DNA from 3 places in the Nonomuraea sp. NPDC049624 genome. Region 1 is predicted to be linked to each of the others. Evidence: riboswitches for the same ligand, from Rfam matches in the RefSeq annotation. Region 1 holds a riboswitch; each other region holds the start of a gene.
The links. A riboswitch is a leader RNA that binds a small molecule or an ion and turns the genes downstream of it on or off. The one in region 1 is predicted to bind cyclic di-AMP.

Region 1 (3,264 bases):
TGATGTGGGTCAGCTTGGCCGCCGAGCCGCTGGTGTCGATGTTCTTGACGTGGTAGCCGCGCTGGTAGATGCCCCACTGGACGAAGTAGCCCAGCACCTTGTTGCCGCCGCCACCGCCGCCGCCCGTGGTGGTCGCGGTGATCTGGTTGCTGTCGGCCGAGCGGTTGCCGGCCGCGTCACGCGCGCGCACGGTGTAGGTGTAGGACGTGTTGGCGGTGAGGCCGGTGTCGTTGTACGTGGTGCCGGTGACGGTGGTGATCAGGGTGCCGCCGCGGTAGACCTCGTAGCCGGTGACCGCCACGTTGTCGGTGGAGGCGTTCCAGGCCAGCGCGACGCTGTTGTTGCTGACGCCGGTCGAGCGCAGGTTGCCGGGCACCGACGGCGGGGTCTTGTCGTCGCCGCCACCGCCGCCGGTGGTCGTCGCGGAGATCTGGTTGCTGTTGGCCGAGCGGTTGCCGGCCGCGTCACGCGCGCGCACGGTGTAGCTGTAGGCGGTGTTCGCGGTGAGGCCGGTGTCGTTGTACGTGGTGCCGGTGACGGTGGTGACCAGGGTGCCGCCGCGGTAGACCTCGTAGCCGGTCACGGCCACGTTGTCGGTGGAGGCGTTCCAGGCCAGGGCCACGCTCGTGTCCGTGACGCCGGTCGAGCGCAGGTTGCCCGGCACCGACGGCGCGGTCGTGTCGGTGCCGCCGCCACCGGAGACCTTCCACAGCGCCGCCACGTTCGGCGGCTCCCAGCCGGGCTGCGAGGTGTGCGCCTGGAGGCAGACGTAGTCCACGCCGTTGTAGGTGACGACCGTGCCCGCCGTGTAGGCGGTCCACGGGGCCCAGGCCGCCGCGTACGCCACCGTGCTGGCGGAGGCGAGCGTCGGGACGGCCACGGCCGCGGTGAGGGGCAGGGCCAATGCCGCCATTCCCGCCAGGACCTTGCTCAGAATGGTGTGTTTCATGTCGCTCCGACATCCGTTGGGGGGTGTGTGGGGAGTGGGATGGGAGACTTCTGGGGAAACTATTAGGAAAGTTTCCTTTAAGTTGTGAATCGACGGTAGCCGCTGCCTGGGGGAGCGTCAATACGTATCGGTCAGGTGTCCGTAACCGTGCCGGTCAGACCCCGGACACGCCCGTTCACGAGGGGATAACGGTTCCGGAACGGGGGCTGACGGCGGGGTGAGCCGTGGCTCAGCATTGGAGCGTGGCAGGAATCTCCGCCTGGCGGCGGACGCCCACGCGACGCGGACCCTACGTGGCCCGCGCGGTCGCGGAGTTACGGTCCTGGCCGTCGCTGAACGTCAGCGGCACCGGTCAGCAGGTCGCCTTCGCCGTACACGGAACCGAGATCCTGCGCCTGGCCGGCCGGGACGAGATCCACGTACGGCTCACCGCCCCCGCCATCGGCCGCCTGGAGCCGTATCTGGGGGCGTGCGACCAGGTCCACGCCTGCCGCGACGGCGCCTGGGTCGCCGTGCAGGTCGACGCCGAGCCCGATCTGGAATTGTTGCTGGCGCTCACGAGCGTGGCGATAAAGGCGCACGTGGCGTGAACCGATTCGGCGCGTAGCGTTTCTCGCACGCAGCGTCGAAATTATTGCCGCCATTTGCCGGGGAATTACTCGCCGGGTAGCTTGGTTGTACCCAGCCGAACGGGGAGTCGTCCCAGGTAGGGATGGCATTGCCTGGGAATTACCCAAGCGGGACCCGTGTTGTACAGAATCGATGCGGACATCTCCGCATCTGGGCGTCGCACATATACCTTCAGGCCCTTTCCGGGGCCCGGGAAGACGATGCGTCAGCCCTTTGCCTGACCAAGAGACCGCTGAATCCGCCTGTGCGCGGAACCGGGGACCCATGTGTCCAATGGGGTGAATCGGCACCGTGGTGCCGTAGGGCAGCTTCCCGCCCGAACCCGTCAGCTAACCCGGCAAGCGGCACGGAAGCTCAAGGAGTAACACCCTCATGGCCAAGCACCGTCTTCACCGTGCCTACAAGCTCGACCTCGCCAAGATCGCTCTCGGCGCGACCGCCGTCGCCGGCGTGCTCGGCACGCACGCGGCAGTGAACGCCGACGCCACCCACGCCACCGCCCACACCGCAACCCAGACCGCCAAGGTCGCCGGCGTGGCCGCCCAGCCGCGCGTCGCGCAGAACAGCGCCGCCGACGAGAGCGCCAAGGGCAAGGTCAACGTCACCGCCGCCCAGGTGCTGGCCACGGCCCGCGCTCAGGTCGGCACCTCCGAGGACGCCAACGGCGGCGGCACCAAGTTCCAGAAGTGGTACGCCGACTCCCAGCGCGCCGCCGAGACCGCCGCGCGTGACGGCGGCAACCGCGCCATGTACCTGAACGCCCCCTGGTGCTCGATGTTCGTCTCCTGGGTCGGCGAGCAGACCGGCGCCCGCCCGCAGGTCGGCTGGGACGCCTACACCGTGACCCACGCCAAGTGGTTCGCCGCCAACGACCGCTGGGGCACCGAGGCCAAGCCGGGCGCCGTCGTCTTCTTCTCCTGGAGCGGCAGCAAGAGCCTGAACGACATCCAGCACGTCGGCTTCGTCGTCAAGGACAACGGCGACGGCACGATCTCCACGATCGAGGGCAACACCGGCAACGGCAAGGTCGAGCAGCGCGTCCGGCCGACCTCGCAGGTCGTCGGCTACGGCTACCCGTCCTACGCCGCCTGATCCTGCTCTGCCGAAGAGCGCACTCCCCGCGGGGAGTGCGCTCTTTCGCGTCTCAGGGCCGCCGGTGCCGGTGGACCAGAACCGCCGCGGCCTGTCCGGCCGAGCGGGCCGCGCCCGGCTCCCCGGAGATCATCGCGGTCACCGTGGCGCCGTCGATCAGGGTGAGCAACTGCTCGGCGAGCAGGGCGGGGTCCCCGGCTCCCGCCTCCTCGGCGAGCGAGCGCAGGTAGGCGCGCAGGCGCTCCTTGTGCTCGCGCACCGCCGTGCGGACGGCGGCCGAACCGGCGCCCAGCTCGGCGAAGGCGTTGGCGAACCCGCAGCCGCGGAAGTCGTCCTCGGTGAACCAGCGTTCCAGCCACGCGAAGACCGCCGGGATGCGGTCGCCGGCACCCGCCACGTACGCGGTGAGCGAGGCCATCCAGCGTTCGTCGCGCCGCCGCAGATAGGCCACGACCAGCGCCTCCTTCGACGGGAAACACTGGTAAAGGCGTTTCAGCGAGACGCCGGAGGCGGCCCGGATCTCGTCCATGCCGACCGCCTGCACGCCGCGGCGGTAGAAGAGGTCGCCCGCGGCGTCCAGCAACCGCTGCTCG
Region 2 (3,264 bases), on a different contig from region 1:
CGAGCAGCCCGCCGCGCGTTCTGAAGATCGGCCCGGCGGCTCGCAGCTCGCGATATCGGACGTACGGATCGCGCACAAATTGCGGATCCGAGGGATCAAAACCCAGCACGTCGGTGGCGCTCATCGGAGGTGGAACCGGGCCGCCGAATTGATCGTTTGGACCGTTCATAGCTGATCACGGCGTGCCGACATATGCGGAGTACGTCACATATAAGTGATCATGTCAATAGCACTGGTCAAGGGCGCCGATTGTCGCGCTTGACGACCTTTCCGCGATGCGTTTACCTTCACCGAGACGAGCGGCTTTGCTTCGCCTGAAAGGTCCGAGTTCTGCTGTTGGGGGGAGGGCTCCCGGTGGATGTGCTCACAGAAGGCGTTGAGCTGAGCCACGCGGATTTGGCGTTACTGGCCGAACTGGCCAGGGGGGTGACCGTCGATCGGGTCGGCAGGCGGCTGGACATCAGCGGACGGACCGTACGGCGCAGGCTGAGGGGCATCTGCGACCGCATCGGCGTGGCCACGGCGATCGAGGCCGTGGCATGGGCGGCGCGCCGCCAGCTCATCTAGCGGCGCTCATCTGGCGGCGCTGGGCGAAGTGGCGCTGGATGAAGTGGGGCTGGGCGGTGTGGCGCTGGGGCGGTGTGGGGCGCCGGTCAGTCCGCGATGCGCACGCCGCCGGCGAACGGCCGCCCGCCGATCGGGGCGACCCGCACGACGTCACCCGTGCGCGGGGCGTGGACCATCATGCCGCCGCCGATGTAGATGCCGACGTGGTGCAGGTCGCTGTAGAAGAACACCAGGTCGCCGGGGCGCAGCTGGTCACGGCTGACGTGCGTGCCGGCCGTCCACTGGTCGCCGGTGTAGTGGGGGAGCGAGATGCCCACACGCTGGTAGGCGGCCATCACCAGGCCGGAGCAGTCGTAGGAGCGCGGCCCTTCGGCGCCCCACACGTACGGCTTGAGCTGCTGGGTGAGGGCCCACTTGACGGCCTGGGCCGCCTTGCCGTCGCCGATGACCGGCAGGTTGACGCGTACGGCCCGGGTGCCGGGACGGCCGGCCTCGCCCATGGCCCGCCGGTAGAGGTTGCTCTCCACCTTGGTGACCAGCTTGGTGATCTTCGAGCGCTTGGCCTCCAGATCGGTGACGATCTTCTGGACCTCGGCGATGCGGGTCTTCGCGCCGGCCCTGGCCCGCTCGGCGGCCTCCATGGCCTTGGCGAGCTGGTTGACCTCCTCGCCCTGCTGCTGTTCGAGCGCGTACGTGGTCGCGGCCCGGTCGAGGAAGGTCTCGGGGTCGCCGGACTGGGCGAAGGCCAGGGCCTTGTCCAGGCCGCCGGTGATGTAGGCGTTCTGGGCGAGCAGCGAGGCCCTGGCGCGCCTGGCGGCCAGGTCGGACTCGCTGGTGGCCAGGATCTTCTGGGCGGAGTCGTTGGCCTTCTGCGCGGCCTTCAGCCGTTCGCGCTGCTCGTTGTACTGCTCGGCCAGCGTCTCGATCTCTTCGTGCAGCTTCTCCACCTGGTCGGAGAGCTCGGAGAGCGACGGCTTCGGGTCGGCGGCGGCGGAACCGACGGGGACGGCGAACAGCATCGCGGCGACGGTGACGCCGATGACGCCGAGGCGGCGTGCGCGCCTGGCCTGTTCCTGGGGGCGGGCGTGCCTGCCCCCCGTCTTCCCCGAGCGGTCGAGCGTCCGCTTCACCAACCGAGCTCCTCTCATCGACGCCGGCCGGGTTAGCTGACGGGTTCGGGCCGGAGCAGCCCTACCGAGATGGTCGGATTCACCCCAAGTGGCGGCGCTGGCTGCTCGCCGCCGTTGGTTCCCCGGCTTCCCTTGCGGGAATTGGGCGTGTCTTTCCGCGCGCATTACGCGGAGAACATCGTCGCTGGACACTAATGCACTCCGGGTTCACGCTCAACCGGAACTGCCGAGTCTGTAGAGGTTTCACAACTGAAGGGTCACAAGGTGATCTCGTGGGTAGCCGTACGGAAGCGGGCTTCTGCACCTTTTGTCCAGCATTCGGGGCGCTGAGGTCTGGAGGAAAGCTCCAAGTCGGCTCGTGTTCGCTCGACCACGGGATGTGATGAGATGCCCGAGACGTGGGATTTAGGGCCGAGCCGTAATGAGATCTGTACCCTGGAGAGCCATGGAGCAGGTGGCCGAAGTGGCAGTCCCCGAGACCGCGGTCGTGGTCAGGCGTGCCCGCACGCCCGACGTGCGTGCGATCAGGCGTCTCGTGGACACCTACGCGGGCGCGGGTCCGCGGCTCCTGGAGAAGGCCACGGTCACGCTGTACGAGGACGTCCAGGAGTTCTGGGTGGCCGAGCGGGACGGGGAGGTCGTCGGCTGCGGCGCGCTCCACGTGCTGTGGGAGGACCTCGCCGAGGTCCGTACGGTGGCCGTCGATCCCGCGTGCCGGGGGCTGGGCGTGGGGCGGCGGATCGTCTCGGCACTCGTCCGGCAGGCGAAGGATCTGGGGCTGCGGCGTGTATTCTGTCTGACTTTTGAGGTCGACTTCTTCGCGAGGCACGGTTTCCGCCCCATCCAGGGCACCCCGGTCTCACCCGAGGTCTACGCCGAGTTGCTGGCCTCGTACGACGAGGGTGTGGCGGAGTTCCTTGATCTGGAACACGTCAAACCGAACACCCTTGGCAACACCCGCATGCTGCTGCATCTGACATCGGGTGACGCGGACCTTGACCACTTGGAAAGGTGATTGTTGATACCTATGTCGATACGTTGGGCAGCACAGGCATGTGTCCTGACACGTGCCACATGCGCACTCGAAGCGAGGTGACACGGTGAGCACCGGACAGCCGCCGTACCCACAGGACGATTCCGGCGAGAACCCCGAGTACGGGCAGCACCACGGCCGTCGGCCCGGTGAGCCCGACCCGGACGTGACTGTGGTCGGCTACCGGGCGGACGATGCCTTCGGCCAGCCCCCATATGGTCAGCAGCAGCAACAGGGCTATGGCCAGCAACAGCAGTACGGCCAGCAACAGCAGCAGTACGGCCAGCAGCAGGGCTACGGCCAGCAGCCCCAGTACGGCCAGCAGCCCCAGTACGGCCAGCAGCCCGCCTCGGGCCAGCAGGGTTACGGCCAGCAGCCGCAGTCCTCCGGCCAGCAGTACACCCAGCCGGGCTACGGCCAGGAGGCCCAGTACGGCCAGCAGGCCGGCTCGGGCCAGCAGGGTTACGGCCAGCAGCCGCAGTCCTCCGGCCAGCAGTACACGCAGCCCGGCTACGGCCAGGACGCCCAGTACGG
Region 3 (3,264 bases), on a different contig from region 1:
GCGGCGAACCCGGTCATGCCGATGCACCTGTTCCGGGACCGTACCTACACGCTGGTCAACGCGACCTCCTTCTTCACCGCCTTCTGCATGTACGCCGGCGTGGTGTTCCTGCCCCGCTACTTCCAGCAGGCGCTGGGCGTCAGCGCCACCGAGTCGGGGCTGAGGATCTACCCGATGACGCTGGCCATGGTGGCGGGCAGCGCGCTCATGGGCACGCTGATGTCCAGGACGCGCACGTACAAGCCGTGGCTGGTCGGGGCGCCGTTCCTGCTGGCAGCCGGCAGCCTGCTCTGCCTGAACCTCACCGTGCGCACCGACGGCCTGCTGCTGGCCGGGTGGATGGCGCTGCTCGGGCTCGGCATGGGGCCGATGTTGTCGGGGCTGACCGTGGCCGTGCAGCAGGCCGTCCCGCCGCGGTACATCGGCACGGCCTCGGCCAACCTCACCTTCTTCCGGCAGATCGGCGGCTCCGTGGCGCTGGCGCTGGCCGGCACCGCGTACACGTCGGTCATCACCACGGACGCGCCCGTCCACGGGCTCGCGGCCGCGCACGCCTCGGCGGCGGCCGTGGTCATCCCGTCGCTGGGCGTGGCGGGCGCGGTGATCGCCCTGGTCGCGCTGGTCATGATGCCCGGCAGGCGGCTGGAGCAGGCGCCCGCCGCGGAGAGCAGAGTGGAGGCCGGTTTCGCGTCGTAAGCGACGTCGTGCGAAGCTGTGGATGTCCCCAGAACCAGGAGGTCCTCATGGCGGAAACACCGGAGCCGGAAGTCAGCGAGACTCCCGAGGACGAGATGAAGCGCAAGTTCCGCGAGGCGTTGGAACGCAAGCGCGGGCAGCAGGCCGACTCGGCCGCGGGTGGCAGGGGCGTGGACCCGTCGAAGATCCACGGGGCGCACGGTCCGGCAGCGAGTAAAAGATCCTTCAGGCGCAAGAGCGGCGGCTGAAAGGCCCGATTTAGCAGGGGGTACGGCATGCCGTGCCCCCTTTCTCTTTGCCGTGATAGGTAGATCTTTACCCGGTTCATGACGATTCGTTTGTATTTGTCCGAATCTCTGGGTACGGTCTTAACCAATTACCAGCTGGTGGCGTAGTCCCTACCAGGAGAGGGACGACAGCTGGCGCCGAATCCCGACTTGTCGGGAACCGGGGACCCATCTCATTGGGGTGAATCCGGCCACGTGCCGGTAGGGCATCTCCACGCCCGAACCCGTCAGCTAACCCGGTAGGCGAGATGGAGAGGACTTCACGCATGTACCACCTCGTCGTACCCCCGGACAGTGTAGTGACGACCGCCTGCTGAGCGGTCTCTTCCCTGACTTCCCCCACGCGCCGCGTAACCACCTTTTCGGCGCTCTGCCCGGTTACGCACCGTAGTCACGCGCGTTCCCCCTGTCCCCTCGCGAAGGACTTCACTGCTTCATGTCTCGATTTGGCCTGCGCTCTCTCGCTCTGCTGTCCGTGTCCGCCATGGGCGCGCTGACGATCTCCGCCACCGGCGCCCACGCCGACACCGGCGACGACCAGAAGATCCTGCTCAAGGGTTCCACGAAGGCTTCCTACTTCTGGGACGACTCCTCCGGCCGCGCCGGCGACACCGGCCTGCCGGCCAGCGGCAAGCCCATGCAGAAGGGCCTGGCCGCCAGCCCCAGCTGGCCCCTCATGACCGAGGGTTACGTGACCTACAACGGCAAGAAGATGCCGTTCTTCGTGGGCGACCGCGGCCCCGGCGAGCCCTCCAGCCGTGGCGTCATGCTCGACCTCGACGCCAAGACCTTCGCCGAGCTGACCGGCGGCACCTTCAACCCCGACACGCTCGGCGTGGACGGCAACGGCGGCCAGGGCCACATCAAGATCGACTACGTCATCACCAAGTGGGGCGACGGCAAGGGCAAGAAGAACTACCCCGTGGCCTTCTCCACCGGCGCATGGGGCAGGTTCGACGACAACCCCGCCGAGCCCCCCAAGGTGCTGGCCGAAGAGCCCGCCGACGACGCGGCCGGTTCCGCCGGCGGCCAGGTCGGGAAGACCGTCGCGATGGGCGGCACCGTGATGGCCGGCGTGCTCGTGCTGGCCGGCGGCGGCGTGGTGCTCGGCGGCGAGCGTCTGCGCAAGCTCCTCAACGACTGATCTGCGGACAGACCACTCTTTACGCCTCGCGACCAGAATGACATTCTGGTCGCTGTGATCCAGCGCGCAGCCGCCAACGGCATCGAGATCGCCTACGAGAGCTTCGGCTCACCGGAAGGCAGGCCCCTGCTGCTCATCATGGGACTCGGCGCCCAGCTCATCCACTGGGACGACGAGTTCTGCGAACTCCTGGCCGAGCAGGGCCACCACGTCATCAGGTTCGACAACCGCGACGCGGGCCTGTCCACCCACCTCCACGACGAGGGCGTGCCCGCATGGGGTGCGCCCTCGCCGTACGTGCTGGACGACCTGGCCGACGACAGCGCCGGGCTCATGGACGTCCTGGGCCTGCCCGCCGCGCACGTCGTCGGCGCCTCGATGGGCGGGATGATCGCCCAGGCGCTGGCCATCCGGCACCCCGCCCGCGTGCTGAGCCTGACCTCGATCATGTCCACGCCCAGCCCGCAGGCGGCCCCGCCGACCGAGGCGGCCGCCGCGGTGCTCCTCGCCAAGCCCGCGACCGACCGCGAGGGGGTCGTCGCCGGCGCGCTGAGCACCTGGGCCGTGCTCGGGTCCCCCGGCTGGGAGCTGGACCGCGAACGCGTCACCAGGCTGGCCGGGCTCGCCTTCGACCGCTGCCACGACCCGTCCGGCACCGCCCGCCAGCTCGCCGCCATCATGGCCTCGGGCGACCGCACGTCCGCGCTGGGCGGGCTGAAGGTGCCCGCGCTGGTCATCCACGGCGAGGACGACCAGCTCGTGCCGCTCGCCGGCGGGCGGGCCACGGCCGCCGCCATCCCGGACTCCCGCCTGGTCACCTACCCCGGCATGGGCCACGACCTGCCCCGCCCCCTCTGGCCCGCGATCGTCGCCGAGATCACCGCCCACACCGGCTCCGCGACGCCCGCCCGGCCGGAGCCCGCCGCGTGACCCGCCACAAGACCCGCCGCAGAGCCTTTGTCGGCGCGGGCCGTCAGAGCTCCAGCTTCTCCTCGATGACCTTGAGCATGTGCCGGGCCAGGGCCAGGTTGGCCCGGTTGCGGTCGAGGGCGAGGTAGAGGAACAGGCCCTTGCCGCTGCGGCCGGTCAGCGGGCGGATGATGTGGTACTGGGCGGTCAGCGTGATCAGGATGTCCT

Region 2: another riboswitch for cyclic di-AMP. It lies ahead of AB0J76_RS05550 (NlpC/P60 family protein); the one in region 1 lies ahead of AB0J76_RS30170 (CHAP domain-containing protein).
Region 3: another riboswitch for cyclic di-AMP. It lies ahead of AB0J76_RS33040 (hypothetical protein); the one in region 1 lies ahead of AB0J76_RS30170 (CHAP domain-containing protein).

Annotation. Positions count from the first base shown of each region.
Region 1 covers NZ_JBFAOR010000007.1:488,964-492,227, forward strand. The annotation lists gene AB0J76_RS30160 (glycosyl hydrolase family 18 protein) at 1-949, opposite strand, end outside; gene AB0J76_RS30165 (luciferase family protein) at 1,192-1,539, shown strand; cyclic di-AMP (ydaO/yuaA leader) riboswitch at 1,800-1,937, shown strand; gene AB0J76_RS30170 (CHAP domain-containing protein) at 1,952-2,671, shown strand; gene AB0J76_RS30175 (TetR/AcrR family transcriptional regulator) at 2,724-3,264, opposite strand, start outside.
Region 2 covers NZ_JBFAOR010000001.1:1,057,343-1,060,606, forward strand. The annotation lists gene AB0J76_RS05540 (cytochrome P450) at 1-76, opposite strand, end outside; gene AB0J76_RS05545 (LuxR C-terminal-related transcriptional regulator) at 355-567, shown strand; gene AB0J76_RS05550 (NlpC/P60 family protein) at 654-1,697, opposite strand; cyclic di-AMP (ydaO/yuaA leader) riboswitch at 1,704-1,855, opposite strand; gene AB0J76_RS05555 (amino-acid N-acetyltransferase) at 2,143-2,712, shown strand; gene AB0J76_RS05560 (RDD family protein) at 2,798-3,264, shown strand, end outside.
Region 3 covers NZ_JBFAOR010000008.1:423,649-426,912, forward strand. The annotation lists gene AB0J76_RS33030 (MDR family MFS transporter) at 1-696, shown strand, start outside; gene AB0J76_RS33035 (DUF5302 domain-containing protein) at 744-944, shown strand; cyclic di-AMP (ydaO/yuaA leader) riboswitch at 1,110-1,244, shown strand; partial or broken gene AB0J76_RS33040 (hypothetical protein) at 1,468-1,896, shown strand; gene AB0J76_RS33045 (alpha/beta hydrolase) at 2,182-3,057, shown strand; gene AB0J76_RS33050 (hypothetical protein) at 3,101-3,264, opposite strand, start outside.